4 regions of the Bacillus sp. JJ1533 genome follow, and region 1 is predicted to be linked to each of the others. Evidence: predicted binding sites of a transcription regulator. Region 1 holds the regulator's gene; each other region holds the start of a gene.
The links. The regulator Rex, encoded in region 1, represses fermentation and respiration genes when NADH is low (regulators of the CRP and FNR family bind a similar motif). The targets are predictions, from matches to a motif close to TTGTGAAATATTTCACAA.
Positions count from the first base shown of each region.

Region 2: the regulator Rex is predicted to act here: its motif matches at 1,659-1,676, upstream of nadC (carboxylating nicotinate-nucleotide diphosphorylase).
Region 3: the regulator Rex is predicted to act here: its motif matches at 5,807-5,824, upstream of pflB (formate C-acetyltransferase).
Region 4: the regulator Rex is predicted to act here: its motif matches at 6,751-6,768, upstream of V7138_RS19765 (cytochrome c oxidase subunit 2A).

Region 1 is NZ_JBALOV010000030.1:42,277-50,383, forward strand. It holds gene groL (chaperonin GroEL) at 1-630, opposite strand, end outside; gene groES (co-chaperone GroES) at 691-975, opposite strand; gene V7138_RS16030 (CPBP family intramembrane glutamic endopeptidase) at 1,308-2,045, shown strand; gene V7138_RS16035 (YdiK family protein) at 2,049-2,258, shown strand; gene tatC (twin-arginine translocase subunit TatC) at 2,294-3,046, opposite strand; gene V7138_RS16045 (twin-arginine translocase TatA/TatE family subunit) at 3,063-3,254, opposite strand; gene V7138_RS16050 (redox-sensing transcriptional repressor Rex) at 3,290-3,934, opposite strand; gene moaC (cyclic pyranopterin monophosphate synthase MoaC) at 3,938-4,429, opposite strand; gene V7138_RS16060 (ABC transporter ATP-binding protein) at 4,564-6,498, shown strand; gene V7138_RS16065 (hypothetical protein) at 6,765-7,997, opposite strand; gene V7138_RS16070 (PulJ/GspJ family protein) at 8,009-8,107, opposite strand, start outside.
Region 2 is NZ_JBALOV010000018.1:110,425-118,531, reverse strand. It holds gene V7138_RS09435 (aminopeptidase) at 151-1,383, shown strand; gene nadC (carboxylating nicotinate-nucleotide diphosphorylase) at 1,702-2,553, shown strand; gene V7138_RS09425 (TAXI family TRAP transporter solute-binding subunit) at 2,616-3,629, shown strand; gene V7138_RS09420 (TRAP transporter permease) at 3,646-5,574, shown strand; gene abc-f (ribosomal protection-like ABC-F family protein) at 5,979-7,667, opposite strand; gene V7138_RS09410 (CobW family GTP-binding protein) at 7,985-8,107, shown strand, end outside.
Region 3 is NZ_JBALOV010000050.1:26,107-34,213, reverse strand. It holds gene V7138_RS23350 (YwbE family protein) at 1-4, shown strand, start outside; gene V7138_RS23345 (hypothetical protein) at 22-498, shown strand; gene V7138_RS23340 (hypothetical protein) at 903-1,964, opposite strand; gene V7138_RS23335 (RNA polymerase sigma factor) at 1,948-2,472, opposite strand; gene pflA (pyruvate formate-lyase-activating protein) at 2,660-3,388, opposite strand; gene pflB (formate C-acetyltransferase) at 3,409-5,637, opposite strand; gene V7138_RS23320 (Ldh family oxidoreductase) at 6,384-7,433, opposite strand; gene V7138_RS23315 (Rieske (2Fe-2S) protein) at 7,486-7,839, opposite strand; gene V7138_RS23310 (amidohydrolase family protein) at 7,863-8,107, opposite strand, start outside.
Region 4 is NZ_JBALOV010000036.1:64,115-72,221, reverse strand. It holds cyclic di-GMP riboswitch class I at 109-236, shown strand; gene V7138_RS19800 (sensor domain-containing diguanylate cyclase) at 400-1,590, shown strand; gene V7138_RS19795 (YxcD family protein) at 1,621-1,911, opposite strand; gene V7138_RS19790 (hypothetical protein) at 1,899-2,348, opposite strand; gene cyoE (heme o synthase) at 2,629-3,531, shown strand; gene V7138_RS19780 (phytoene desaturase family protein) at 3,751-4,992, shown strand; gene V7138_RS19775 (RNA polymerase sigma-70 factor) at 5,012-5,896, shown strand; gene V7138_RS19770 (SAM-dependent methyltransferase) at 5,927-6,532, shown strand; gene V7138_RS19765 (cytochrome c oxidase subunit 2A) at 6,828-6,977, shown strand; gene V7138_RS19760 (cytochrome c oxidase subunit II) at 6,990-7,457, shown strand; gene V7138_RS19755 (cbb3-type cytochrome c oxidase subunit I) at 7,471-8,107, shown strand, end outside.

The DNA of each region.
Region 1 (8,107 bases):
TTCCATTTTGTCAGAATCAGTTACCATGTATGGTGAAGCATATCCACGGTCAAATTGCATACCTTCAACTACTTCTAGTTCAGTAGAGAAGCCTTTAGATTCTTCAATTGTGATAACACCATCGTTACCAACGCGCTCCATAGCTTCAGCGATCAATTGACCTACTTCTTTATCATCTGAAGAAATAGCAGCAACTTGTGCGATAGAATCTTTACCTTCAATTGGTTGTGAAATAGCTTTTAATTCTTCAACAGCTGTTACAACCGCTTTTTCAATCCCTCTACGAACAACCATTGGGTTCGCACCTGCTGTAACGTTCTTTAAGCCTTCGCGAATCATTGCTTGAGCAAGAACAGTTGCAGTAGTAGTACCGTCACCAGCTACATCATTAGTTTTGCTAGCAACTTCAGCAACAAGCTTAGCGCCCATGTTTTCAAATGCATCTTCTAATTCGATTTCTTTTGCAATCGTTACACCGTCATTTGTAATAAGTGGTGAACCAAATTTCTTCTCAAGAACCACGTTACGTCCTTTTGGTCCTAATGTTACTTTTACAGCATTTGCTAATGCATCAACACCACGAAGCATTGCGCGACGAGCATCTTCACTAAATTTAATTTCTTTTGCCATTCTAAGCCCTCCTCAAAAAATTAAAATAAGTATTCATATGATATAAAATGCTGTTTTCTATTAACCGATAACAGCTAAAATGTCGCTTTCACGTAAAATTAAGTATTCAGTACCTTCGTATTTTACTTCAGTACCAGCATATTTTGAGAAGATAATGCGATCACCAACCGCAACCTCTAAAGCGACTTTTTCACCACTGTCTAGTACACGACCCGTACCTACAGCAACTACTTTACCTTCTTGAGGCTTTTCCTTTGCGGAATCTGGTAATACGATACCGCTTGCAGTTTTTTCCTCTGATTCAACTAGTTCAATAACAACGCGATCACCTAATGGCTTTAACAAGTGAAACGACCTCCTCAAATAATTTATAATTAGTTTCGTTTTCTTATTAGCACTCAGTCGTCATGAGTGCTAACACAATTATTATATTAAATAATCTCAAACTATTTTGCAAGTAATTTGATATAGAAATTTGGAAAAAAATGATTCTTTTTTACAGGTAGAATTTGTCCACCTAACTATCCTATGTTACTAGCAGGAAAAATAAACCAACATTTTAATTTCTTTCAATGAAAATTTGGATTTGCATTATACTAATGGATAGGTATGAATATATGTTACAATACAAAAGGTGGACAATCATAAATTAATCCATCTATAAAAAGGAGATTTTCATGAAAGCACGCTATTGGTATGTCATCTTAACGTACATCGTCATGCAGTTCTCTGGAATACTTGGGATCCCGATTCTATTGGCTTTAGGTGTTGGAAAAAACCTTGATCCAGGGACTGCTACAAATACAATTATTGCATTATGGACTGTTATTAGTTTTGTGGCTGCACTTCCGATTGTATTATATTTATTAAGACAAGATATTAGGGAAAGACATCAAAACCTGCGCCGTTCATCTAAAGGCGAGGCAATTGGATGGGCCATTGCAGGAATATTTATGGCGATGACAGCCCAAATAGTTGCGGCAAATATTGAAGTTCATCTTTTTGGAATTGAGGCAGGTTCTGAGAACACACAAGAAATCATGGCCTTGGTAAAATCGTTACCATTGCTTGTCATCGTTGTTTCAGTAATTGGTCCAATTCTTGAAGAGATTATTTTCCGCCAAATTATCTTTGGATCTTTATATAAAAAATTTAATTTTTTCATCTCAGGCTTAATCAGTTCGTTAATTTTTGCAGTTGTTCATATGGATTTCACTCATATTCTCATTTATACCGCGATGGGCTTTACCTTTGCATTTCTCTATGTACAAACAAAACGAATTATCGTACCGATTTTTGCACATGTGGCGATGAATACTTTTGTTGTAGTGGTTCAGACGATTTTTGCAGATGATATAGAAAGGATCATGAAGAAAGCTGAGCAGCTGCAACAGACATTTATTGGGGGCTTTTAATTTATGCGAAGAACTTCACCTTTTGCAATGGGCATCATTTACGCATTAATGGGAATTTTATTTACTTATATTGCGATTAATAGTGCAAAGGAGACCGTCTGGAACTTTTCCACAATCCTTCTAGCCGTGGTCGCAACATTCGACTTTGGTGTGGCAATCCGAATGTTTGCCCTTCACTTCAAAATAAAGAAAGTAACAAAGGAAAAAAAATAACCTCCTCACGAGGTTATTTTTTTATACATTTTTCTTTATTCAATTGAATTAGCAGCCATCATTTCCGCCTTAAGCACCTTTCTGTAGGCACTTCTTGATACGAGAATACTGATTTCATACAATCCAAATAACGGCACGGTGACCATTAAATGAGAAATTAACTCTGGAGGCGTAATTAACCCTCCAATTACTAAAAGAACAAAATACGCATACTTTCGTATTTTCGTTAAGAACATTGGAGTGACGATTCCAAGCCTTGTTAAGAACATCACAACAACAGGCAACTGAAACAGGAAACCAAATGGTAAGGTTAGCTGTAATAGGAATTGAAAATATTCATTAATCCCGATTACCTGATTTATTTCAAGACGTCCTGCTAACCGCGTCATAAAGTCAACAACAAATGGAAATAGAATAAAATAGGAGAAAGATATTCCTAGTAAAAATAATATTACCGAAACTGGAATATAACTCAATGTTACCTTTCTTTCCCTCTCATACAAACCTGGACTAATGAAGGCCCAAAGCTGAAACAGTAAAAAAGGAGATGAGATAACAAATGCAATAATAAATGCAAAATTCATATAAATTTTAATTGGATCTGTTATCCGGAAAGCATTCATTGTCAACTCTTTAGCTTCTTCCGCGTTTTGCAAATAAACTATTACATGCTCTGCAAGAAAAAAGCTTCCTAAAGCAACAATGAAGAAGAAAACGACCACATAAATCAGTCGTTTTCGCAGCTCACCAATATGATCATAGACGGACATTTCTTTTTCTTCGTTCATGTGACTCATCCTATCATTACTTCACATCATGAGTTTCATTCTTCTTAACATCATCATCGTCATCATCTGCTAAACCTTTTGTTGCGTTCTTGAATTCACGCAAAGTATTACCCGCTGCTTTTCCTAATTGAGGTAACTTCTTTGGTCCAAAGATAAGTAACGCTGCAAATACGATCAATAGGATACTGCCAAAGCCAAGATTTCCCACTGTGAGTCACCTCCCTACAATTGTAAAGTCTATGTTTATTCTTCTTCATTTGAATAATGCTTTAAAAAGTAAACAAGTGCTTGTAGTTCAACAGCTAGATCAATATGGTGGACTCGTATATGGTCAGGCACATTGATTCTTGCTGGTGTGAAATTAAGAATCCCTTTGATTCCTTTTTTTACAAGGCGGTCAGTAATCGGCTGTGCAGCACCGACTGGTACAGTTAATATTGCAACCGTGACTTCATCAGGCAATACTTTTTCAAGATCATCTAAATGATGCACCGTAACTCCGCCAATACTACTACCTACCTTATTATAATCCACATCAAAGGCAAGCTCAATTTTTGTATTATTATTTTTCGAAAAATTATAGTGCAAAAATGCGGTACCTAAATTACCTACACCTATTAAGGTAACTTTCGTTAATTCGTCCTGATCAAGGGTCTTACTAAAAAAGGATAATAAGTAATTGACATTATAGCCATACCCTTTTTTTCCCAATGCGCCAAAATACGAAAAATCTCGTCTAATCGTGGCGGAATCAACCTTGACTGCATCACTTAGTTCTGCAGATGATACCCTCTGCTTCCCTGAGGCGTGCAAATTTTTCAAAAACCGATAATAGAGTGGCAGCCTTTTGGCAGTTGCTTGTGGTATTTTTGATTGTTCCAGATTCATGTTTTATTCCCCCGCTACTGGCCTTTTGAAATCTCCATTCTTTCCACCTGTTTTTTCGGCTAAATAGGTTGGTCCAATCACCATTCCTTTATCAACCGCTTTACACATATCATAAACAGTTAACGCACAAACTGAAGCAGCCGTAAGGGCTTCCATCTCAACGCCAGTACTTCCTTTAGTTTTAACTGATACGGTAATATGTAAAATATACTCGTCTTCGGTCGTCCAGTTAAACTGAATATCTACGCCCTTCAATGCCAAAGGATGGCACATCGGAATGATCTCTGATGTTTTTTTAGCTGCCATAATACCAGCAACTTGAGAAACCGCGAGAACGTCCCCCTTGCTAACCTCATTATTTATGATTTGCTCATAAATCAATTTATTTACAGTTATACTTGATTTTGCAATTGCTGTCCGAACGGTTTCCGACTTTTCCGTTATGTCGACCATTCTTGCTCGGCCTTGCTCGTTAAAATGGGTAAATGATGTCATTTTCAAAACCCTCCCATAAACTATACACTATTTTACCACATCTGTCTTTGGAATTACTGTGAACATTATCATTGCAGTTGCTCTATTAAGATAATATAAGATACACTGTTGATAGAAACAAGAGGTGAAATAATATGATTTTACTACAAGTAAATCAGCTCAAAAAGTATTTTGCTGCTGATCTTATTTTATCGAATATAAAATTAGAAGTACAAACGCGTGACCGGATTGCAGTTGTTGGTCGAAACGGTGCTGGAAAGTCTACTCTATTAAAAATCATTGCAGGCCAGATGTCCCATGATGGCGGTGAAATCATTAAGCCGAAAAGCGTCAACATCGATTACCTCGCACAGGATACTGGACTTGAATCAACTCTTACCATTTGGCAAGAAATGCTGACCGTCTTTGCACCTTTACAAAAACTAGAAAAAGATCTGCGAAACCTAGAAGTAAAAATGGGAGACCCATCCGTTTTTGAAAATCCAGTTGATTATCAAAAGCTGCTCGAAGAATACGACCAGCTCCAGGTCGATTTTAAGGAAAAGGGTGGATATCAATATGAAGCCGATATTCGTTCTATACTTCATGGTTTTAATTTTACAGAAGATGACTACGAAACGAAAATATCCAGCTTAAGCGGTGGTCAAAAAACACGTCTGGCCCTTTGTAAACTATTACTAACAAAGCCTGATTTATTGATTCTGGACGAGCCGACAAACCACCTCGATATTAGCACGCTTACCTGGCTTGAACAATATCTCCAAGGCTATCCTGGGGCACTCTTAATAGTATCCCATGACCGATACTTCCTAGACAAAGTCGTTAACCAGGTCTATGAGATTTCTAGACATACAAGCACCAAATATGTCGGAAACTACAGCAACTACTTAAAAATAAAGGCTGAAAACTATGAGCTCGATCTTAAAAAATTCGAAAAACAACAGGAAGAAGTTGAAAAATTAAAAGACTTTATCGCTAAAAACCTAGTCAGAGCTTCAACAACGAAACGCGCCCAAAGCAGACGAAAACAGCTTGAGCGTATGGAGCTGATGGACAGGCCATTAGGTGATGAAAAATCAGCTTCTTTCCATTTTGACATTGAAAGACAAAGCGGAAATGACGTATTAAGTGCAAAAGACATTACCGTTTCCTATGAGAAAACCAAACCGATCATTAAAAATGTTCATTTCAATATTTACCGCGGAGACAGTATTGCCTTAGTCGGTCCAAATGGGATTGGTAAATCAACCTTATTGAAAGCAATTATTGATAAGCTTGAGCATGTGGAGGGAACGATTCGCTTCGGATCACATGTAACGATTGGATACTATGATCAACAGCAGGCTGACCTTACCTCCAATAAACGGGTACTAAATGAATTATGGGATGAATATCCGCTTAAACCTGAAAAAGAAATCCGCACGGTTCTTGGGAACTTCCTATTTTCAGGGGATGATGTGTTAAAAACTGTTTCAACCTTAAGCGGTGGTGAAAAAGCGAGACTTGCACTTGCTAAGCTGATGATGGAAAAATCAAACTTCCTCATTCTTGATGAGCCGACGAACCACCTTGACCTTGATAGTAAGGAAGTACTCGAAAATGCACTAATTGATTATCCTGGGACTATCCTTTTCGTATCCCATGACCGGTACTTTATTAACCGTATCGCAACAAAAGTGTTTGAGTTATCCCCAGATGGACTAACAGAATACCTTGGTGATTACGATTACTACCTTGAAAAAAAGTTCGAAATGGAAGAATTGGCTAGACTTGAAGCACAGGAGAAAAAAGTGGATAAACAAGAAGTCATCCAAGAGAAAACAACATATGAACAAGAAAAGGAATTAAAGAAGCAAGAGCGCCAACGAAAACGAAGAATCGAAGAAATTGAACGGGAAATCTCTTCCCTTGAGGAAAAAAACGAAGTAAATGAGCAGCTTCTTTGTGACCCAGAGGTTTACCAGAACCATGAAGAAGTTCAACGAATTAATGAGGAAAATGAGAAAATTTCTGCTAAGCTTGAAGCACTAATGGAGGAATGGGAATCCCTCCATGAAATAAGTGGATAGACCTTTTCACCTATCCACAGAAATAAGTTATCCCCATCTAAATATCATTTCAGATGGGGATTTTTTGTACTATTTTCCACATTTTTTCGAGTTATGCACCGTTTTATCCACACTATCCACATTCATCAACATAGTTATCCACAAAAATGTCCACAAACCCAGTTTAGTTATTTCAGTACTTTCTATTAGTTTTCCACAAAATCCGTGAATCTGTGGATTATTTATCAACAAGAATATAGCACTTATGAACTACTTTTTATCTTTTGCTACTCATACGTGACATGAGAGTTTTCGTCTATGCTTGGACTTATTATTTCATCTTTTATCGTCAAAAAATTATTTCCGACTGACTCTGATTTCCTCATACACTCATTCTTATATTTCGTAGAATCGTGCTCATAGGAATATACTCTTTCTATATTTCTCATATAGGATGGCGTAATTGTTCCCTTTACACATACTTTAACGTCAGTTTTTGGATCAACATTCTGCAATGAGAAACCTGTCAGATCAGCATTACCCGTAATATAAATACTTGAGTTCAATGGTTTCATAATTTGATCATGCAATTTGGCATCCCCAATAATCACAATAGTAGAATGAATAAACCCATTAGGATTAAACTTTCCGATTCTTGTAGGATTATTTTCATCGATACTATAAATTATTAACTTAGAATTTGAAACTGCATGCGACAAGTGATCTAGGTTGACTCCTTTATTAAAAACAATGGAGGAATTAGAGATTCCATTCGTACTTGGAATGTCGCTCGGATCCAAATCAGACCTACAATCTACCTTGGTATTATTCTTTTTAAAGTCATCTGTTGTACATTGACGCAGGTCTTTATTTTGCACAGAGTTAATAATGTCCTCATATATAGGTACAGGAGTTGGAGCACCTTTTGTTATTTCGATACTATTTATGTTAATGAAATAGGAAAAATCAAATGTTGCCGTCAATATTTTTTCAAGATTGTCCCCATAATAACCATAACTTTCAAAAGCAATCCTGTAACATTGTGAATTGGCAGGTGTTTGAGGTGAGCAAGTCGTTTGCATAATCCCGTCTGGCTTAATTTTAATCTTAAATGAACTCTTTTCATCCACAGACTTTTCTGGGAGAAATCCATCCCCGGAGTGTGTAAAGAGTGAAAGATCGGCTTTATATAAATTATTTAATTCAATAGGAAACTCATTATTAAATTGTTCAATTAGAACCTCTTTTGTTGCAGCATTCGTAAAGTAGCGATTAATGATTTCCTTTTGCTTTGTTTGATTATATAATTGCTCATTTAAGAAAGACTTTAATTGAGTTTCATAATATACTATTCCCATTTCCGCAATATCGGTAGTTTTTATGTCCGATTCTGTCTTACTAATTTGCTTCATGTTATTCATTGAAGCACCCATTACTGCCAAACCTAAGACGGAAATCACAGTGAGTATTAATAAAACAACTACTAGGGACATTCCTTGTTCATTTTTTATATTCCTCATTGTATTCCTCCTTACAGTCTGGAAATAATCGTTTTAATCTCAGATGTTTTACTTGGTTGCTTTTTATCTTTTATTATGATTTTAATGTGTAAAGGTTGAGAAGAATCAAC
Region 2 (8,107 bases), on a different contig from region 1:
TTAATACATTAAATCACAATCACTTACAAGTCAATGTACATCTGCCTATTTTTTAAAAAAAGGTATTTCGCCCATCGAAGAGATTCTGTTACACTAGAATGGAAGTACTTACATTCGTGCTATGTATAGCACAATAAAAGGAGATTACATATGTCTAAGTTCGAACAAACGCTTGAAAAATATGCTGATTTAGCCGTTCGGGTTGGTGTCAATGTTCAAAATGGACAAAACCTTCTTATAAATGCACCCATTTCAGCAGTTGAGTATGTAAGAAAAGTTGTAAAAAAAGCCTATGAGGCTGGTGCTAGAAATGTTTACGTTGAGTGGAGTGATGACGAGATTACACGCACGCGCTTTGACCTTGCACCAGACGAAGCGTTTCTTGACTATCCCATGTGGAAGGCAAAAGGAATGGAAGAACTTGCGGAAAATGGAGCTGCCTTTTTATCCATCATTTCGTCTAACCCAGATCTATTAAAAGGCGTTAATCCTGAGCGAATTGCCAATGCTAATAAAACAGCAGGACAAGCGTTGGAAAAGTACCGAAATTATTCTCAGGCTGATAAAATCAGCTGGTCTGTCATCGCTGTACCTTCAGAAAGCTGGGCTGAGAAAGTATTCCCAGACCTATCTGCCAAAGAGCAGGTTGATAAATTATGGGATGCCATTTTCCATGCGGTACGTGTTAATGTGGAAGACCCGGTTCAAGCGTGGAAGGTACATAACGCAACTCTACATGCGAAGGTTGAGTACTTAAACAAGAAAAAATATCAAAAATTACATTATAAAGCACCTGGAACTGACTTGGTGGTCGAACTTCCTGAAAACCATGTATGGATTGGCGGCGGTGGAAAAAATGAGCAAAACATTGAGTTCGTTGCCAATATGCCGACTGAAGAGGTGTTTACAGTTCCTAAAAAAGACGGTGTAAATGGTTTCATCAGTAGCACAAAGCCACTTAATTACGGTGGAAGCCTGATCGATCAATTTACATTAACCTTTGAAAATGGAAGAATTATCGATGTGAAGGCTGAAACAGGTGAAGAGACGTTAAAACGTCTTGTGGAAATAGATGAAGGTAGCCATTATTTAGGTGAAGTGGCACTTGTTCCACATAACTCACCTATTTCACAATCTAAAATTCTTTTTTACAATACGCTGTTTGATGAAAATGCATCCAATCACTTTGCTATTGGAAATGCATATGCTTTCTGTATTGAAGGCGGTAAAACGATGTCACGTGATGAGTTAGTGAGAAAAGGAGCAAACTCAAGCATCACACATGTCGATTTCATGGTCGGGTCAGGCGAAATGGATATCGACGGCATCACGGTAGATGGCACAGTTGAACCTGTCTTCCGCAACGGAAACTGGGCTTTTTAACAAGATCAACGACAAGCACAACCATCTAGAAGCGATTGACTTGGAGCAAAAATCAAAGTTAGCCTAGAACTAGACAAATATGCAAGGCACCAGCAGGGCTTAGCTCTGATGGTGCCTTTTTTGATTCCCTCCCCTTGTCACGATGCAAAATTAACCAAAAATTTTATATTTGATACTATTGATATTCGATTGGTAATATGTAAATATAGATGACAAGACAGTTGTAATATCATCTGTTCAAACTGAAGATTTTCAGCATATTCATCTACCTAAGTATGTGAAATTATTATCAAACTTATAATTTCGAGGAGGCAAACTATGAATCTATTAAAATTACGAAAGATGCTACAAGAATTTTTACTTGAAGATATTGGTGAACAAGATATCACTAGTCAATCGATTTTTCCGCTTGAAAAAACAAGTCAAGGTGTGTTCATCGCGAAAGAAAATGGAATTATATCTGGATTATCCATAATTGAAGAAGCGTATCATTTGTTGGATCCCTCAATCAAAGTCGAACAACGCTTTTTAGACGGAGATCGTGTTACAGCCGGAGATACAATTGCGACTGTTAGTGGTCCAACTGCCCATCTCCTTACTGGTGAAAGAGTCATTCTAAATCTTCTGCAAAGAATGAGTGGAATTGCAACGATTACGAATAAATGTGTGGAAGCTTTAAACGACCCTTCCATCCATGTTTGCGACACTCGAAAAACGATTCCGGGCCTGCGGATGCTTGATAAATATGCAGTCGTATCCGGCGGTGGCAAGAACCATCGATTTGGTTTGTATGATGGTGTCATGATTAAAGATAATCATATTGCCTATTGTGGTTCGATTACAAAAGCCGTTCAAGCCGTACGTGAAAAAATTGGCCATATGGTGAAAATTGAGGTTGAAACGGAAAGCGCTGAGGAAATAGTAGAAGCCGTAAAAGCTGGAGCGGATGTCATTATGTTTGATAATCGCAGCCCAGAAGAGGTAAAAGAATTTGTACAGTTAGTACCAAAGGGCATAATCACCGAAGCCTCTGGAGGCATTACCTTGGATAATTTAGCAACCTATTCAGGAACAGGTGTCCAGTATATTTCATTAGGATTTTTAACCCATTCCGTTAAAGCTCTTGATATTAGCCTACAGGTTAAAGAAGGAAACAAAAAAAATCTATAACCGAATGAAATCTTTAATAGATGATCATGGAAATTCGCCAATCGAATTGGGGGGAAAAAAAGATGTCTCAAAGAAATTGGACTATGTCCTTCATTTTATTAGTGTGTACTCTACTACTAGCAGGTTGCATGAATAAGGTTGGCGCGGTTTCTGTTGGCTCTTCTGACGATATTCGAACAACTATGATCGGTGGACGAACAGGTGGTGCTTGGTCCGTATTTACAGAAGGAATTGCAGAATCCATTCGTCGCGATAATCAAGGTTCACTTATCACAGTAGAACCTGGAGGAATTGTCGAAAACCCTGCGAGTGTCGGGACCAACACTGTTCCCTATGGGATCTCATATGCCATGACAGCATATGCGGCATTTAGTGGAGCAGAGCCCTATAAAGAAGCCTATCCAGATATCCGGGCAATCAGCGTCGTCATCCCTGCTAACTTTTATCAACTGATTGCACGTGGAGATGTAGAATTTAATTCACTAGATGAAGTGATTGAAAAGAAAATTCCGATCCGACTTGCTGTTGACCAACGAGGTTCCGCAGGTGAACGTATCACACGAGCGATTTTAAAAGAGTACGGTGTCACCTATCAAGATATCGCTTCTTGGGGTGGGTCTGTTGACCATCTAAGTGGATCAACAACCTTTGAATTGATGGCAGATAATCGAATCGATACGACAGGAGATGCAGTATCTGTTCCTTCGAGTGATATCTTAGAAGCCGCCACAACAAATGATATGAAGTTTATTTCAATGGATCAAGGTATCTTACAAGTTGTGGCAGAAAAATTAGGAATGGAACAAGGCACAATTACTGCAGGAAGCTATGATTTCCTAGAACAAGATGTGAGTACCGTATATACACCGGCCATATTAATTGTCCATAAGGATGTTCCAGAAGAAGAAGTGTATCGCGTAACTAAAGCGATCTATGAAAACTTTGAATACTTAAGAACTGTTCATAAAGAATTTCAAAATCTCTCTGACGAAAACTTTAGTAAGGTTGGGAAGGTCCCGCTTCATCCAGGTGCGGAAAAATTTTTGAAAGAAAAAGGACTCATTCACGAATTCTAGAAGGGAGCTCCCAACGATGGGCATTAAACATAATCTAACAAAAGCTTTCGCTGAAGGTGAAAAGCGTCACTTAACAGGACCACATTTTAACGTATTTATTTGTTTCGCATTTATTCTATCTGTATTTCAGGTGTGGTCCGTAATTTGGGGGAAGCTGGATCCAATCCAGCTATTGGCGACACATTTATCTCTGATTCTCCTATTAACGTTTATGTATTATACTTTTTCAAAAAAGAATGGAACGAGTGTTGCTCCAACATTTATAGACTATTTCTGTTCTTTTTTAGCATTAGGTGCTGGAATCTATTTTAACATCCATGCAGTACGAATTTCGGAACGGATTCCGATTGTTGACCCTCTTTCTACTATGGATATTGTAGTTGGCTTCCTTTTTGTCATTTTAAGCATTGAAGCAGCCCGCAGGACGATTGGAATGCCGATTGTCATCATCGTCCTTATTGGTGTTGGCTATGCACTATGGGGTCACCATTTAGGAGGCCTCATTTGGCATCGGGAATTTTCGTTCTCAGAGGTAGTCGAAGATTTAGCGTTTAGCTTTAATGGGCTTTGGGGGTCACCCATTGCCGTTGCGGCATCCTTTGTCTACATGTTCTTATTGTTTGGGTCCTTTTTACAAAAAGCAGGTGCGGGTGAGTTTTTCTTCCAGTTATCAACCGCCTTGGCAGGAAGAACACGTGGTGGAGCCGCGAAGGTCGCCGTTTTAGCGAGTGCGTTTTTTGGGATGATTTCTGGAAGCCCGACAGCTAATGTCGTGACAACAGGCTCTTTTACCATCCCTGTTAGTAAACGCTCTGGTTACAAGCCTTCGTTTGCAGCAGCAGTTGAGGCAGCTGCATCAACAGGAGGTAGCATCTTACCGCCTATTATGGGATCGTCTGCCTTTTTAATGGCAGCCATTACACAAATTCCCTATATTTCAATCGTGATAGCAGCCATTATTCCGGGCATTCTATACTATCTTTCCTTACTTGCCATGGTTCATTTTGAAGCGATACGATTAGATTTACCAAAAGCAAATAAAGAAGATATTCCTAAAATCTCGCATGTGTTAAAGCAAGGCTGGTATTACTTTATTCCACTTGTTGTTTTACTTGCATTTCTTTTAAATGGCTATAGTGCATCAAGAACTGGTTTGTATGGTGTCTTGGCAATTGTCATCGTGAGCTGGTTTCGTAGGGAAACACGAATGGGCATTAAACAAATTTTCGAAGCGATGGTTGATGGTGCTAAATCGTCTATCCCTGTTACAACTGCATGTGCAGCAGCAGGTTTAGTGATTTCAGGTATCATGTCAACAGGTCTCGGGGGAAAGTTAACGAGTGTGGTACTTGGCTTAACAGAGGGTATGCTTATTCCTACTTTAATACTAACAATGCTCATTTGTATCATTTTAGGAATGGGAATGCCAGTAGCGGCGGCATACATTTTAACGGCCATGTTAGCAGCTCCAGCCTTAATGGAGTTAGGTGTTTCCTTAATGGCGGCGCATTTATTTATCGTTTATTTCTCCATTTTTTCAGCGATTACACCACCTGTTGCTGTCGCAGCCTACGCTGCAGCTGGAATTGCCGATAGTAACCCAAACCAAGTCGGGCTTGAAGCCGTTCGGCTAGGAATTGTCGGCTTTATCGTGCCATTTATGTTTGTATTAGAACCTGCATTATTATTAGACGGTTCACCGCTTGAAATCATGGTTTCATTCTTTACTGCCGTAGTCGGGGTTGTTTCATTAAGCGCTGGTATTATCGGCAGGCTTCTAACAAAAGCTAACACGATCGACAGAATTCTTTTAATCACAAGTGGATTATTGCTCATCTACCCACATGTTCTCCTTAGCGGTTTGGGCATTCTCTTGTTTATTTTCGTTCTTGTTTATCAGAAAAAGCGTCACCTCCCATATACCCCTATCCAGAAAGGGGCCTGAGCAAGAATAAAAGCGTAAGCGCCTTGAAAGGGAACATCGACTAACTACTGCCACGTCCTGTGGCAAACGTCGATGTCAGCACTTCCATGTGCAAGTCCGACAAGCATAAGAAAAGATGGCGAGAAGGATGTACTTTATCCTTCTTGACAGATTGGCTTATGACCTCGAGATGCTCAAAGCACTAAGGAAGGCCTCCTTGCGTAATCCTCGCAGGAACAAGCTATGCTTGTTCAGAAGCTTCTCGCAAGATACTCGCAGAAGCATATTCTAGATGAAAACTGGCTAGGCGCTGGAGCTGGACTTGAATACACCCATTAAAAGTTATCCACAACGATTAATTTTCTAATTTCCTATACAAATTAGAAAAAGTTCAGTGTATTACGCACTGAACTTTTCTTGTGGATTCACAGTTCTCTTTTCTTTTTCATTAAGTCTAATAGTTTTTTGTCTAGCTCCTCATATTTAGGATCGGTCTTTGTTAAAAATGATAATTGACCGATTATCGCATTAATCTCATTTTCGACCAAAAGCTTTTCTTCTTCCCTATCTTGTTCAACAACCGGTTCTTGGCAAGCTTTATTCTGATACTCCAATAGCCCCATTTCAACTCGTTTAATGACATGGTTTTCAAATACCAACAGTTTGGAACACATTTTTTCAAGAAAATAGTGATCGTGTGAAACGGTAAGAATCGTCCCTTCAAAGGACTGCAGCATTTTTTCAAGAGACTGGCGACTAGCAAGATCAAGATGGTTTGTTGGTTCATCCAGTATTAATATATCTACCTCATCCAATAATAATTTAACAAGCTTTATCCTTGTTCTTTCACCCAAACTTAAGGCCGAAATGGGCTGATTGATTTTATCAGCTTTAAACCCAATGTTTGCGAAAATGGTCCTTGCTTCATTAATCTCATCTTTTACTGTGAGTGCAAGGTATTCAAGGATTGTCTTCGACTCATCCAAATCTGTCACATCCTGTGACAGATAGCCAATTTTCAAGGAATCACTTTTCCAAAGCTCCCCCGTTGAAAGCTCAGATTCTCCCATTAGTACACGCAGCAATGTCGTCTTCCCACAGCCATTTTCACCAAGAATACCAAGCCGTTCGCCAAACGCCAGATAGAAATGGCTATTGTGAAACAAGGTCCGTTCACCAAATCTCATCCCTCCATTTTTCACCTCAATCATTCGTTTACCCCGCTTTTTGCTTTGTTTAAAATGAAAGTAGAGTTCTTCCTTTTCCTTTGGCTTCTCAACCTTGTTTTTTTCGAGTTCCCTTTCAAGTCGCTTCCTTTTTGACTTTTTTTGTTGATCCATTTTCTTAGCCTTCACGCGGTAGAATTCCTTAAAGCCCTCCTGCTTTGTCGATTGGCGATGCGCTTTGTCTGACCAATTTTGCAAATTGCTCATTTGGTCTTCGATTTTGGCTTTTTGTTTTTGCTGCATGTCATAGCGATGGAGTTGACTTTTATATTGTCGTTCCTTTTCTTCAGAATAATCCGTATAATTTCCATGGTAAATGAACGACTTACCGTCCTCAATTTCAATCATTTTGGTGACTGTTTTATCAAGAAAATAGCGGTCATGCGAGATCACAATAATAGCACCAGGAAAAGCCTTCATTTCCTCAATGAGCCATTCTACCCCTTTAAAATCAAGATGGTTTGTTGGTTCATCAAGCAATAATAAGTCTGGTTTTGATGCCCAAACCTTCGCTAATGATAACTTGGATTTTTCCCCGCCGCTTAAGTGTGACCCTCTCTGTTGGTCCCATGTCTGAATTTTTGTTAACCCAAGTAGACTTGTTTGCTCTAAAATATCTCCTGAAACCGTGGCTTCCTCAAGGTCACGAAGCGTATCTTCAGCAGCCTGTTTTAAATAGCCAATTGAAATCGGTCCAGACGGCATCTCCAAATGACCCCGATCCATCTCTATTTTTCCCGTTAAGATGTTTGCTAAGGTCGTTTTCCCTGCTCCATTATTTCCGACAATCCCGATTCGATCTCCCCTTTGGACATCAAATTCAATATCCTTTAAAATGATCTTATCTCCATAGCTTTTGTGTGTCCCGCTTAATTTTAAAATCGTCATAAAAAACCTCCCTAGACCGTATCTAGAGAGGACACATTTTTCCCAGCACAAATAAACGTACATCTAATTCATGTACCATCGGACATGGAAATGGGCAGACGAATCCTATTCTCTAGATACAAATTTTTCGGTATTGAAAAATAAGTACGAAAATAAGATTAATTGTCCATTGCCCCTTACCATTCCTTTCGAATTTTGTTAGTTCTAGTATATGTGCATGGGAAGAAACTGTCAAACCGACATTTGTTCAGTTTTCTTTCCTGTTTGCCATTATTCGTTATAATAAGAGTAATCATATGAAAGAATGAGGCGTTTTTATGGAAAAAGTTGAGGTTTTTATTTTATCTGGATTTTTAGGAAGTGGGAAGACCACTTTGTTGCAAAATATTCTTACTCAGGAAAAAGAAGCAGGTCGAAAAGTAGCTGTTGTCATGAACGAA
Region 3 (8,107 bases), on a different contig from region 1:
ATAGAAATGAGGACAACCCATATGTTATCGTTCGATGAAAAATTGAAAATCGTTGAATCATTCCCAGAGCTTCAACGCAAAGATGTATCGTTAGGAAGAGTAAATTTTCATTTTAATGACAGTGTGTTTGAAAAAAAGATTGTTGTTCAGCATCTTCACCCAAATGGCAATGGTTTTGTATATGCCGGAAACCTTCAGAACTATGATGTAGATGAAAAGGGATTTATTAATGTACGGGATTTCTCTGAAGCTGAGTTACGAAAAATTGTGAAAGAATCCATTCAATCCCTCTCAGCAAATTCTTCACTAGCAAGGGAAAATGCTATCATTGGTGAAGGTCAAGAGGAACGCTGGGTAAATGATGAGGGACAAACGCTGTTGCTCATACTTGAGGATGAATGGTGGAATATATACTCAGGCTTAAACCTAGAGGCTGCCTTTGGTTCATACGATGAAGCCGAAGACTATCTTTATGAAGAAGGATTTAGACTGCAATAACAAAAGCGCAAGCGCCTTGAAGGGGAACATCGACTAACTACTGCCACCTCCTGTGGCAAACGTCGATGTCAGCACTTCCTCGAAAATGCAATGCATTTTCTTCGTGCGATGATTATGCTTTCGAAGCTTCCTTTGTCCTGTGCAAGTCCGACAAGCATAAGAAAAGATGGCGAGAAGGATGTATTTTATCCTTCTTGACAGATTGGCTTATGCCCTCGAGCTGCTCAAAGCAAGCTTTTCGCAAGATACTCTTAGAAGACTATTCAGGTGGAAAACTGGCTAGGCGCTGGAGCTGGACTTGGATACACTCATTAAAATTTATCCACAACGATAAATTTTATAATTTCCTAGACCATAATTAAAATCCAACCTCCTGTTAAAATGGGGTTGGATTTTTTGTTTCATTATTGAATGGGCATGAAAGAGACCTTCCAAACACCGTTTTCGTCTTTTACCATTTGGAAGCCCATGTCTCCATTTTTGGTACGGTAGGAGATGTAGCCTTCATTATCATTTTGTTGTATGAAGGTCCCCGATCCCAATCCGTAAAATGGCTTCTTTTCATTGTCAGGGTCTCTCGTTTCTTGTTCCCAGTACTTCTTATCCTCTTCTTTGGACCACATGACTCGTTCTTCTCTTGTTGTGTAGAGAGCATACGAGGTTTCTTGGTCACCATCTGCATTGGCTTGGATATATATTTTCGCGACACTGATTGGCCCAAGATTTCTTAGTTCCTCAGGATTATGGTCGACCTTGAACGCTTCGTATGCAGCCCTCTCCTGCTCATTTAGCTCGAGATCATTTTCGATTTCTGGAACATATTCATCAAGGGGCGCGTAAATTTCTGTTTGACCTTCTTCCAAGTAGTTAACATGAATGTGGTGAAGTTTTTCCTCATTGTTTTGTTTATATGAAAAGACGATTTCTACACTTGGTTCCGCCTGACTTTCCTTAAACGAGTGAACTTCCAATGACCTCATGTCCATTCCCTTGTAAAAATCAAGTAACACTTCAACCTCTTTTTCCGGATTCGCTACAAAAAACACATTTTCCTTAAGAAAATCCTTATCTTCTACATGCAATGCCTCAAAAAAATTAACAACCAGCTTACTCGCTTCATTTATGCCGGTAAACTTTAAAACTGAATTATACATTTGTTGATACGCAGGATTCTCAGCCAACAAAACATCAAAATCCGGATTCACTTCTTTGGTCGTCTCCTCTGTCTCGACTGGCTTCTGTCCATGTTCTTGATTATTCGTCACATAGGACACCGTTATAATGGAGAATAACAGGACTGCCATTGCTAGTGGGAGCCACATTTTTAACCACGGAAAATCTCTTCTTTTTATCCTGTATTCATCTGTGAGTGCTTCTTTAAGCTCTTTTGCAAAAACTGGATTTGGTTCAAGGTCAGGGCGATTTTTTAATGGTTGTAGCCATTTTTCATCATTTCGATTGTTCATTGAATCCCCACCCTTCCTCAAGTACTTGAACATGCTTTTTCATTTGTTGTATGGCTCTATGGTAGTCAACGCGCACTTTGCTTTCACTGCATCCCATAATTTCAGCCGTTTCTTTAACAGAAAGCTCTTTTAATCCCCTTAAAATGATGATGGACCGATAGAGTGGCTTTAGTTTTATGAGTGCTTCTTGTAGTTCCTCCCACTCATTCTTTTGGATGGCTTTGTTTTCAGGTGTCGCTTCTCCAGATTCTTTTTCATAAATCCAATCCGGCAGGAATTGAACAAACCTTTGTTTTCGTTTTAGGTCAATTGCCGTATGCTTTACGATTGAGAAAATCCATGTTTTCATTCGTTCTGGATTTTTTAGATTACCAATGTTTCTCATGATTTTAATAAAGGTTTCTTGTGTGATGTCTTCCGCTTCTTGGCGGTTGTTTGTATAATACAGCGCAAAATGATATACATCCCGGTAATACGTGTCGTAGATTTTTTCTATCTCGAATGACATATTCTCCAATGCCTCGCCCCCAATCAAGAATAAGTCGTTTCAACTCCAATAATGTTTCAATTTTTATTAAATCTTTTCTCCTCTCTACAATTCGTTCTTAGTACTGTAATTCCTTCTCTTGGACAGAGGTAGTCGTTGACACAAAAAAGAGCATGAAATTCAGACGAGTGATTTCATGCTCTCTACTTTATGATCCTATTAATATTCTTTCTGCGTTTTCAACTCGCTCATCGGTTGGGGGCTCTACATCTTTGAGTTTGTATTCAAGGCCAAGGCTTTCCCATTTGTAAATTCCGAGCTTATGATACGGGAGAACCTCGATCTTTTTCACATTATTCAAGGATTTTATAAACATTGATAGTTTGGTAAGATCCTCATCATTATCGCTAATGGTTGGAACTAACACATGGCGAATCCAAACCGGAACGTTTTTATCTGATAAATACTGAGCAAAATCAAGTATATGCTCATTGCTTAAGCCTGTTAATTCTTTATGCTTCACGGGATCGATCTCTTTTATATCAAGTAAGATCAAATCGGTTAGCGGAAGCAATTTCTCTAAGCGCTCCATGAATTGCGGAGAACGAGTAAAGCAACCGCCAGAGCTGTCAATTGTAGTATGAATCCCAAGCTTCTTGCACTCTTTAAAAAATTCGATTAAAAAGTCGAGTTGCAGCAAGGGTTCACCACCACTAACGGTCACTCCTCCACCTGAAGCTTGGAAAAAAGGAAGATATGTTTTGATATCATAGATAATCTCTGAAACACTCATTTCCTTTCCCCTATTTAACTTCCAGGTATCAGGGTTATGACAGAACTGGCAACGGAGCAAACACCCCTGTGTGAAAATAACATAACGTAGTCCTGGTCCATCTACTGTTCCACATGTTTCTATGGAATGAATGCGTCCGTTCATGCTTTTCGTCCTCCTTAATCCTACATACTTTCGTGGAATGTTCGGTTAATCACGTCAATTTGTTGTTCTCTTGTTAGTTTGATAAAATTCACGGCGTATCCTGAAACACGGATTGTTAATTGCGGGTAAAGCTCAGGATGTTCCATCGCGTCTATTAATGTTTCGCGGTCAAAGACGTTCACATTTAAATGATGTCCTTTTTTCATGGCATACCCATCAAGCAAGCCTGCTAGATTGCTAATTCTTGCTTCTTCCTCTCTTCCTAGCGCTTTTGGAACGATAGAGAAGGTATTTGAGATTCCATCTAATGCGTATTCATATGGCAGCTTCGCAACAGAACTCAAGGAAGCAAGTGTACCCTTTGTGTCACGACCATGGAGTGGGTTTGCACCTGGTGCAAACGGTTCCCCAGCTTTACGACCATCGGGTGTGTTGCCTGTCTTTTTCCCATACACGACATTTGATGTGATCGTTAAAATAGATTGAGTGTGAACAGAGTTACGATAGGTATTATGCTTTTTAATCTTATTCATAAAACGTTTCACAAGCTCAACCGCGATATCATCAACTCGGTCATCATTGTTACCGTATTTAGGGAAATCCCCTTCAATCTCGTAATCTACGACAATGCCATTTTCATCACGGATTGTTTTGACCTTTGCATGTTTGATTGCACTGAGAGAATCGGCCACAACAGATAGCCCTGCAATTCCACATGCCATGGTGCGTAAAATTTCACGGTCATGAAGCGCCATTTCCAAACGCTCATAGCTGTATTTATCATGCATATAGTGAATGACATTTAATGTGTTCACATAAAGTCCTGCAAGCCATTCAAGCACGACATCATATTTTTGAAGAACTTCTTCATAGTCCAAATACTCTGAAGTAATTGGTGAGTAGCTTGGGCCCACTTGAATTTTTAGCTTTTCATCGATTCCACCATTTATAGCATATAATAATGCTTTCGCAAGGTTCGCTCTAGCTCCGAAAAATTGCATTTGTTTTCCGATTGCCATTGCGGATACACAGCATGCGATACCATAATCATCTCCATACGTTTCACGCATGATATCGTCATTTTCATATTGGATAGAGCTTGTTTTAATCGACATTTTCGCACAGTACTTCTTGTAGTTTTCCGGCAGTTTCACAGACCAGAGAACGGTTAGGTTAGGCTCTGGTGCAGGTCCGAGATTATCTAGTGTATGCAAGAAACGGAAAGAGCTTTTCGTCACTAGTGGGCGGCCATCAAGTGCTACACCTGCAAGTGATTCTGTTACCCAGGTTGGGTCTCCACTAAATAGTTCATTGTAATCTGGTGTTCTCGCAAACTTCACAAGCCGTAGTTTCATTACAAAATGGTCGACTATTTCTTGTGCTTCTTGCTCAGATAGAATTCCGTTTGCCAGATCTCGTTCGATATAGATATCTAGGAACGTGGATACACGTCCTAAACTCATCGCTGCTCCATTTTGTTCTTTTATCGCAGCTAAATAGGCAAAGTATAGCCATTGAAATGCCTCTTTCGCATTAGTAGCTGGTTCCGAAATGTCATAGCCATAAGAAATGGCTAACTCTTTTAATTCCTGAAGGGCACGAATTTGCTCTGAAAGCTCCTCCCTGTCACGAATAATGTCATCGCTCATGGCACCATTTCCGGTTTCAAGAAGATCTTTTTTCTTGTCTTCGATAAGGCGGTAAACACCGTATAACGCCACTCTTCGATAATCGCCAATGATTCTTCCGCGACCGTATGCATCAGGAAGTCCTGTGATGATTCCCGCTTTTCTTGCAAGCCTCATTTCCGGTGTATACGCATCGAACACACCTTGGTTATGTGTTTTACGATACTCAGTAAAGATTTTTATAATCTCTTCGTCAATTTCAAAGCCATAGGATTTTGCAGAATCAACCGCCATTCTAATTCCACCAAACGGTTGAAGAGAGCGTTTAAATGGCTTATCTGTTTGAACACCAACCACTTTTTCCTTTTCCTGATTAAGGTAACCAGGCCCATGTGAAGTGATCGTAGATACAATTTTTGTATCCATATCCAGTACTCCACCATTGTCACGTTCCTGTTTTGTTAATTCCATGACCTGCTCCCAAAGCGCATTTGTCGCTTCAGTTGGTCCTTCTAAAAATCGATCATCGCCACTATATGGTGTAAAATTCTCTAAAATGAAATCTCGTACATTAATTTCCTTTTGCCATTTTCCTTCTTTAAAACCAGTCCATGCTTTCATTATCAATTACCTCCATTACAAGGTTTTTTCATCTGCTTTTGATTAAGGATTTGTTTGTTTATGAATAGTTTTTGAACTGCTTTCGATTAGCTTTCGATTGGCTTTCGATTGCTCACTACTGAACAAACTTCCTTACACCATCATCATACAACGAGCAGGAGGTATTGTCATGTGAAATATTTCACATATTAAAGAAGTTACTATTTTTGCCATAATTTCATCAAAATTTAGTCAAAAGTAGTGTAGTAGAAAAAATGGTACTTGCCTACTTCTAGTTCAGTGTCCTAGGGACGAGGGTGGCTGATGGATTCTGAGTGTTTGGACGCACCCATCCTGCTAATTTCTGAATGTAGTATCCTTCTATAGCTGGTGAAGACCAATAAACTCGAATTTTTGGATATGTATTTTACTTCAACACTACTGGATTATCATCAATCTCCTAATAACTGGAGTGTGGTGTCATTCCAACGCCTCTGGACCGCTACCACTTTCCTAATAACTGGAATCTATTGTTACTACAACGCACCTAGAGTATCACCACTCCCCTAAAAACTGGAATGTAACGTGCTTCCAATGCCTCTGGAGTACCACCAACCCCTATTAACTAGAAAGCAGGGACTTTCAAGTTCCCTTTCTCACTTCTAACTAAAAAAGAGTCACCTAAGTGACTCAAAAATTTTATATACGAATTGCGATTGATGCTAGATTTCGTTTCATTGTCGTCCATATTAATTTTATTAATTTTATTATATTACTTCAGTTAAAGGTGTTAAATTCATTGTATTAGCCAATGTTGCTAAATCCTCTAGTACACCATCTGATATAGGTATTCCTGATTTTAACCGGTTTTCTTCGATACCAAACTCAATTTCTCCAGGGAGATACAGTTGGGAAACTCCTGGGGCCTTTACAGCATTTTTCACATATGATCCTAGTGTTTCACTTAAGTCTTTAAATGTGTTCACATCCATGAATGATGAGATATTTATTGCAATCATTAAATGCGAAATGCTTTGTTTTTTAGTAGTATCATACATACTTGGAATCATCTTTGAAAAATCACCACCTGACAAGACTCCAGTTAACAGTTCTACCATTAGTGCCAAGCCAAATCCTTTAGGTCCTCCTACTGGTAGGATAAACCCTCCATCGAGGACAGACGCAGGGTCCGTTGTCGGAATGCCGCTTCTATCGGTACCCCATCCTTCAGGGATTTCGATTCCATTATTTTTAGCAAACAAGACTTTTCCAAGTGCCACATTTGATAGGGCCATGTCTAAAAGGAGTGGATTATTTCCACTCGATGGTGCTGCTATAGCTAGAGGATTGTTTCCTAAGACCTTTTCAGCACCCCCAGTAGGTGGCATTAAAGGGGCAGTATTGCTCATAACAATAGCAATCATATCTTTTTCAGCAGCCTTCAATGCATAATGAGCGGCAATTCCGAAATGGTTCGAGTTTTTAACTGACACGGCAGCAATTCCGTATTCATTTGCTTTTTCGATAGACATATCCATGGCTTTTGTTGCGACTACCTGGCCAGCTGAAAAATGTCCGTTAATGACGGCAGTTCCTTTGTTTTCTTTTTCCACAGTAATTTTGGACTCTTTTCTGATGAAACCTTTCTGCATCCGTTCAATATATATAGGAAGTCTCATAAGGCCATGACTGTGTATCCCCCTAGAATCCGCTTCAATCATTGTTCTAGTAATTATATCGGCCTCAAAGAAGGGTACCCCCGCCTTCATTAAGATATTGTTCGAAAATTCATTGAGTGTTGAGACTTTAAACTCCATATTTTATCCTTCTTTCTATACAGATTACAAGGGCAGTAAATTACTGCCCCACTTATGCATTAATAAAAACCAAACCATTTTCAACTAATACCTCGTATGTTTTTACCTTAATTTTATCCGGGGCAAAAAGCGATTTACCTGTCTTAATATCAAACTCCCAACTATGCCAAGGACATCGTAATACTTCTTTTTCCTTTTCGAAGATATATTCTCCTACTTCATTTGATGAGCATCCTTTGTCTAACATCCCATCAGAAAGGCAAGGCCCTTTATGAGGGCAAACATCACGTAGAGCATATACTCCTCCATCCTCTGATTGGACAAGGACAATTCCTTTTCCATTTATCGTAAATGGAAACTTTCCGTTCTTCTCAAGTTCATCTATACTGCATACCTGGTATTTCATCTTCAGCATCCTCCCTTCTTACCCTATAGCTTGTAAAAATTACGAGCGTTCTCGAACAAGATTTTATTCTTAAGTGTTTCAGGTACTCCACCTGGTATCGTCCTTTCAGGTGGATCAAAGTCCCAATGAGGATAGTCGGAAGCAAACATAATCATGTCTTCTGAGCCCATCATATCAATAATGTTCATGAATTCCCTTGGGGTTAAATCATCCCATGGCTGTGTTGTGAACCTCATATTATCACGGAAGTATTCGCTTGGCATTCTCT
Region 4 (8,107 bases), on a different contig from region 1:
AATTCACATTTCTAGAAAAAGGTTAGGTTAAATTCATTGACCTAAAGCAAAAATAGAAATATAATTATAGTACAATTTAAAATACTCTTTCTTTAGTGAGATAATTGAATAAAGTAAAGGCAAATTCATTGAAAGATGAAGACGCAAAACTATAGGGGCTTAGTCCAATGTGTTCATAAAGAAGGGATTCTCCAGAATTATTGAACATCCTTTTGGGACATGCCAGCCAGTTGCCGAGAATAACTCGTATCTAAGGACGTAGATTAATCGGTATATGATTAGTCTTTTTTTATACCATTTTACCATTACTGTTGCTACTATTTTACTAGATTTTTGGATAAGGGAGGGTTTCACTCAATAACTTGAACATCCTCTAAAAAATTTTGGAAGTGATTACACATGGAGAAAACCATCCAGAATCTGAACGTATTAAAAAAATTAAGTGGATTAATCGAAAGAATTGGTTCTGAAAAGAATTTGATTTCTGACGAGACTCGCGGCTTTTTTGATGGGATCTGTCAGGAAAGAGAAGAACAAGAGATTACCAATACCCTTTTAACTCAACTCCAACAAATGAACGAACAAATGGAAAATATGCATTGGATGAACAAGCATTACCGTATCCTTCATGAATTTGCCCAAATTTGCAGCAAAACCCTAAATGAAAGCGTTCTTCTTCAAAAATCCTATGAAATGGTTTCACGTGTTATGCCAGCGGATGCATTTTATATTGCCTTGCATAATCCCGGCGATGCCCATATTCAAATGATTTTTATTATGGATAACGGAGAACCAGCACCTCCAAGTATCGTGGAATTTGGTGAAAATTACACATCAAAGGTTATTAAAACGCGAGAAATTGTTCACCTCAAAAGTCAAAATCAAAACATCGAATTTGATACGAAAATGGGAGAAGGGGACGAAGATACAAGGTCCTGTCTTTTTGTACCAGTTGTAATTGATGACCAAGTAAAAGGTGTCATCTCGACTCAAAGCTTTAGGGACTTCGCCTATCGGAAGGAGCACGAAGATCTTTTACAAATGATCGGTGCACAGGTTATCAATTCGATTGAAACTGCTCGATTGTACGCAAAAATATACACGATGTCCCGTACCGACGAATTAACAGATTTAAAAAACCACCGTGCTTTCCACGAGGATTTAGCCCAGTTAATTCGAAACGAAAATGACGAAATTATCGTTATGATGATCGACTCTGACGATTTAAAGCAAGTCAATGACCGTTTCGGCCATGATGCTGGTGATTTGTATTTAAAGATTGTTGCAGATGGAATAAAAATGCTATGCAATGATAAGGTCGAAGGTTATCGGTATGCGGGTGATGAGTTCATGATCCTCATAAAAACTCAAATCGATATGGGGGTAAACGAAATCTACGATACATTAACAGAGTACTATCGTGCACACCCACTCATTATTGAGGATGAAAAAGTCACTGTTTCAATCAGCTCTGGTGTTGGGATATATCCTTATAATGGAACAACAGTGGATTCCTTGAAAAAGGCAGCAGACCAAGCGCTTTATGCTGCAAAAGAAAGTGGAAAAAACCGAATGGTCGTGGCCAATTAATAAAAAAGCTCATCCAAGTGGATGAGCTTTTTACTCGTTTATATGGGCAATAATGCCTTCTTCATCATCTAATACAAGCTTAATCCCGGCATAGGGGTCTCTGTTCAGAAATTCACCAAGCCATAGACGAATCGCTTCAATTAAGTTCGCCATAATGAGGACCTGTTTTCGATCATTCACATATACTTCTGCGGAGAATCCGTAGTCATCGTCATACATGAGTTCTACTTCAACTTCTTCTGGCTTGACTTGTTTCTTTAAGCCAATATATACGCAGACAGCATTAATGATTTCTTGTTCAGAAAGAATTAGCGACGCCATGGATCCGCCTCATTTTTCTTGCGATCTTTAATCATTACGAAGATTTTTCGAATAACAACAATTAAAACATAAATCGCAAGAACGTTAATCATTAATCCTAAAAATGAACCAAGCATACCCATTCCGCCTAAAAGACCACCGAAGAGGAATCCTGCAAGTCCACCTAGCATTAGACCTTTCATTAACCCACCAGACATGAATCCACCTTTAGGGTTGGTAGGAGTAGTTGATTTGTTGGTAACATTATTTTCTTCCTTTTTCTTTTGTTGTTGTTGGAAGTTGGATTTGTTCGTGTTTCCAATATTATTATTAAAACCACGTTTACCTGATTTATAGCCTTTTGCCTCAACAGTTGTGGTTTGGTCTTGGAAAACAAAGTTCCCAAGTGGCGAAAGAATCAGGGTAAGTGCTACTAATGCTGATAAAACCTTTTTCATATAAATGTGTACCTCCATATGTTAGTATTTATATTTTTACTATTATAACCTATTTCGTTGAAATTCTCTTGTGATTCACCTTCACTCTTATATACGATGAAAATGAGAGAAGGTTTCATTTTATAGATAAAAAAATGCTGGAAAATAGTAACAAAACCTTATATACCCAACCAGGTCAATATCACTATAGATGTAGGTAAAAAGTGGTTTTCTTATCCTAAGAGCTATAAAAATGGTATAGTATATTTGTAGTAATAGAAGGCAGGAGAGAGGATATATAATGAAAACAGAAATAGAGCTACAAAAAACATCCCTCATAGCTGATCTTAGATCTCTTTTTAAGGCAGGAGTTTTACTAGCAAATGTTCTACCTGTGTTTTCAGGATTTTGGTTAGCCATTTACTTTACGGGTGTTTCATTTCAAGATAACTTGGGATTGTTTCTATATACAATGATTGGAAGTACACTCGTCATGGCGGGGGCTTTAATTATTAATAATTGGTATGATGTAGACATTGATACAGTCATGGATCGAACAAAGAAACGACCAACTGTAACAGGCAACTTTTCATTGAAGTTTGTATTGGCCTTAGGCATTATTTGTACAGTATTAGGATTTGTTTTCTTATTTTTCACCACATATCAAGCTGTCTTTTTTACATTTGTAGGCTGGTTCACGTATGTTGTATTATACACGATGTGGTCTAAGCGCAGATTTACGATAAATACTGTGATTGGCAGTGTTTCAGGGGCTGTATCCCCATTAATGGGGTGGGCAGCTGTTGCACCAATCAATCATACCGTCCCAATCGTGCTTTTTTTGATTTTATTTGTGTTTCAAATGCCTCACACGTATGCGATCGCGATCAGGAAGTTTGATGAATATAAGGCTGCAAATGTTGCCATGCTCCCAGTCGTTAGTGGTATTGCAGCTACGAAGAGGCATTTTCTATTCTGGGTTATTTGTCTGTTCCCAATGCCTTTCTTTTTAGGTGACCTTGGAATGGTTTTTGTCATCCTTGCGACATTGCTCAATATCGGATGGATCATCTTGAGTATTAAAGGTTTTTCGATTAAAGAAGATATGAAATGGGCTCGCTGGAATTTCCTGTATTCTGTAAACTATATATTGCTTATCTTTCTATTGATGGTCATTGTGACATTACCTAAATATTTTGGATAGTGTATGGATTAAACCTCGCCGTATTTGATGTGGCGGGGTTCTTTAGTGTCATTTAAAACTGCTTGAGGCAGCATTTAGCTTATAGAAAAGGGAAGTGGGTGTGGTCTCGGGGCGATCTGGAGCCCCACCCAACCTTCCAGCCCAAAATTCAACCCAAACTGTCACAAATTCTACCCCTCAATCGTCTTGTTTATAAATCGAACTGTGGGAGTGAGTATTATGCAACTTAATGAAAAAACATGGGATTGCATCATTATCGGAGGCGGTGTAGCTGGACTAACTGCTTCCATCTACTTGGCGCGAGCTGGAAAGTCTGTGCTTGTGTTAGAAAAGTCGAAAACACTAGGTGGGAGAGGAAAAACGACGAAGAAGCTGGATTCTTATTTGAATCTGGGACCACATGCACTTTATTCGAAAGGAAAATCGTTGGAGGTCCTTGGCGAATTGGGCATTGAAGTAGAGGGGAGCATTGTTCCAACAGAAGGAAAGATTGTTCACAATAACCAAATTTACGATATTCCGGCTACACCAATTGGTCTCATAACTAGCCCATTATTAAATTGGAAAGCTAAGAAAGAGCTATTCTCTTTTTTCATTAAATATAAGAAAATAGATACAAACAAAATTAAAAATATACCATTACGACAATGGTTGCAGCATAGGATAAAGGATGAGGTTGCTCAGCAGCTTATCATCATGTTATCCCGTTTGTCCACCTATTCAAATGAGCCTGACCTGTTAAGTGCTGGTGCAGCATTAAAACAACTTCAATTAGGAAACGCAATTTACCTAAACAATGGCTGGCAAAATATGATAGATACCTTAGGAAAAATGGCTACCGAAAAAGGGGTCCACTTTCAAACAAGTAAAAGTGTTACAAAGGTTAATGGTACTTTTCCGCAATTCACGGTGCATACAAATGAAGAAACGATTACCGCACACAATGTACTTTCTACTTCAAGTCCTCATGAAACAGCTAACATGCTATCAGAAATGAAAAACATCCCAAATATAAAAGAATGTATTCCAGTACGTGTAGCCTGTATGGATCTTATTTTGTCAAAGTTACCTCACCCAAAAGTTAATTTTGCGATGGGGTTGGAGGAACCATTTTATTTTTCGAATCATTCCAAGGTAGCGAGATTAAGCGACCGGGATTTCCAAATTGTTCATGTGATGAAATATAGTAACACTAATGAGGATACAGAAAGAGAATTAGAGAATTTTATCGAAAAAGTTCAGCCGGGTTGGGAGAAGTATGTAGTCTATAAACGATATCTTCCTAGAATGACAGTTACAAATAGTTTAGTTTTAGCAGCCCAAAGCAAAAGACCCTCGCCATCTGTTGAACAGATACCTGGATTTTATATTGCGGGGGACTGGGTGGGAGATGGAATGCTTGTAGATGCTTCCTTTCAAAGTGCTAGACAGGCTGCTCTACTTATTCTTGAAAATACATGATCAAAGGAGGGGTATCAAAATGTTGGATGAACATTTATATCGGGAATATAAGCCTCTCTTATTTTCGATTGCCTATCGCATAATGGGTACAATAACAGATGCCGAGGATATTATTCATGATGTTCTATTAGATTTTGAGAAGTCTAGTCGTGGCCAAATCGAAAATATCAAAGCCTATCTTTGTAAAATGGTGACCAATCGTTCCATTGATCAGTTAAAATCAGCCAGAAAGCAAAGAGAGGTCTATATAGGTCCTTGGCTGCCAGAACCAATAATTATCCACGATGAGGGTCCGGAGCATGTGGCCATAATGAAAGACACTATTTCGTATGCTCTCCTGTCTTTGATGGAACAACTAAGTCCTGTTGAACGAGCGGTATTTGTCTTAAGAGAAGCATTTGGATATGAGTATGATGAAATTGCTTTTATGATAGATAAAGAGGTAACAAACTGCAGGAAAATCTTAAGTAGGGCAAGGAAAAAGCTAGATTATAAGGATGACATAAATGACTTGCAGGTAAGTCAGGAGAAAATGGGAGACTTGATTCACTCTTTTTTACGTGCTGCAACAACTGGGAATATAGATGGTCTGCTTAGTTTACTAGCAAATGATGCAGTGCTCTACTCAGATGGCGGAGGTAAGGTGAAAGCTGCAATCGTACCTATTAAAACGAAGGAACGAGTATCTCAATTTATTTTAGGGATTATTCGAAAGTTTGGACAGGATGATAAATTGGAGATTGAAGTAGTCAACGTCAATGGTCAAATTGGGATATTGATTAAACGAAATCACAAACCAGAAAATGTGGTATGCTTTGAAATAGAAAACAATCAAATCAACCAAATTTTTTCAATTCGCAATCCTGAAAAGCTAACATATGCCATAAGTGGTGTGACATTTTAAGTAGCAGCCATCGTTATAAGGAGACTACCAATGGACGATAAGTATTACGATGCAATTTTACAAGTGAAAACAGGCGGAGGTCAAAAAGGGTTTAGTTCATCTGTTCACTATCATCGCTATGAGCCGACTCCATACGTAGGACTGGCGGCTTTGTTTGAACATTATCATTTGAAGGACCGTGATCGGGTAGTTGATTTTGGCTGTGGAAAGGGACGGCTTCTTTTTTATATTCATCATCATTTTAAGTCAACCGTTGTTGGCGTTGAGATTGATAAAAGCTTATATCATGTTGCTGTTCAAAACCGAGAACGTTATGCAAAAGGTGCGGGTATTCGTAAAGCGGATATTGAGATTCACCATTGTGCCGCACAGGATTATAAAGTCCATCCACTCGACAATCGATTTTATTTTTTTAATCCATTTTCAATCCAGGTTTTTAAGCATACGGTTTCCAATATTCTACAATCGTACGAGCAGGATCCGCGTGAAATGGAGGTTATTCTTTATTACGGTTCAAATGATTACACTTATTTTTTGGAGAACAATACTCCTTTTCAATTGAAGAATGAGATAATCATTCCAGAGTTGTTTGAGAAAAACACATATGAGAGATTTATGGTGTATCAGCTTGCATAGGCAGCTTCCGAAGAATGGAGGCTGCCTTTTTTTTATGTGAATATATGTAGTTCACCAATTTGTCATTTTTGAAGTTGGGGTAAAGACAAAAATGATAAAGGGTATATGGAATCCAGTAATGATGCAGTTTTGGTGCATTTAGAGGGAGTTTTTAGGGACAGAAAAAAGTCAATTTTCTAGTCCTTTTTTTATTGGGTGTATTAAAAATTACACCTTAAGTGTGATTCAGTTCACAACATTGAGAATGGTTCCTAACTATGATGAAAGTAAGAAGAACATAAGGAGGTTGAGTTGGATGGGAGCTTCAAAGGTTAACCAAAACAAAAAGATAGACGGAGAATATCAAGGTCCATATATAGGAACTTGGATTTCTGTCGGTGTGGTTGGAGCAGTCATTCTTTTCACGTATATAGTACTATTCGGCCTATTCATGTCTAGATTCTAGGAGGGGAAAAAAATGAAAATGCATCTTGATGAAAAAATATGGCTTACAGTAAGTTTCGGTATGATCATGGCTTTCATGCTTATCACTGGTTACCAAACCTTCGCATTAGAAATGGGGCCGCCAAGTCATATGGAAACAATCGATCCTCAGAAAGTGGACGAAACAGCTCCATTTGACAAACCTGGTGTTTATAAAATTGGCGAAAACGAATATGAAGTTGTCATGACATTAGAAATATTCTCTTTTAATCCAGGGAAAATCGAAATTCCTGCTGGTTCAAAGGTTCACTTTACAATGACATCTAAAGATGTTGTACACGGATTCGAAGTTGCAGGCACAAACTTAAACGCAATGGTAATGCCAGGACATATCCAAAAAATCACTCAAACGTTTGATGAGCCTGGTGAGTATTTAATTTTATGTAATGAATATTGCGGTGCTGGTCACCAATTAATGGCCACTACAATTACAGTGAAATAAGGGGGGGAGACCATTGGCAACGGTATTAAAAAACTCAGATTTGACCTTTAAGGAAAAAGCAAACAAGGTTTTAGGTGTAAATACACAGGACGCAAAAATTTCTAAATCCTATTTATCAGTAGCATTTATCGCATTATTATTAGGTGGACTTTTTGGACTATTACAAGGTTTAAACCGTGCAGGTCTTTTAGAATTACCAGGCTGGCTTAACTATTATCAAGTATTAACAGCACACGGTCTATTACTGGTAGTTGTAATGTCAGCATTCTTTACAATCGGTTACTTCTACGCAGCTCTTTCACATACATTAGGTGGTTTATTACCTAATGTAAGGAAAATGGCATGGATTGGTTTCTGGACGAAGATGGTTGGTATCGTCCTAGTTGTAATACCAGTCTTAATGAATGAAGCATCTGTTATGTACACATTCTATCCACCAATGGCGGCACACCCAGTATTCTATATCGGGCTAGCACTAGTGGTAGTAGGTATCTGGATCTTAGCAGCTGGAGCATTTATGCAAGTAGCAAACTGGAGAAAGAATCACAAAGGTCAACATCTGCCAATCCTTTCTTTCTTCGCGACAGGTGTATTCATCCTATTAGTTGGCGCTACTGCATTTGTAGCAGTTGAAGTATTATTCTTGATTC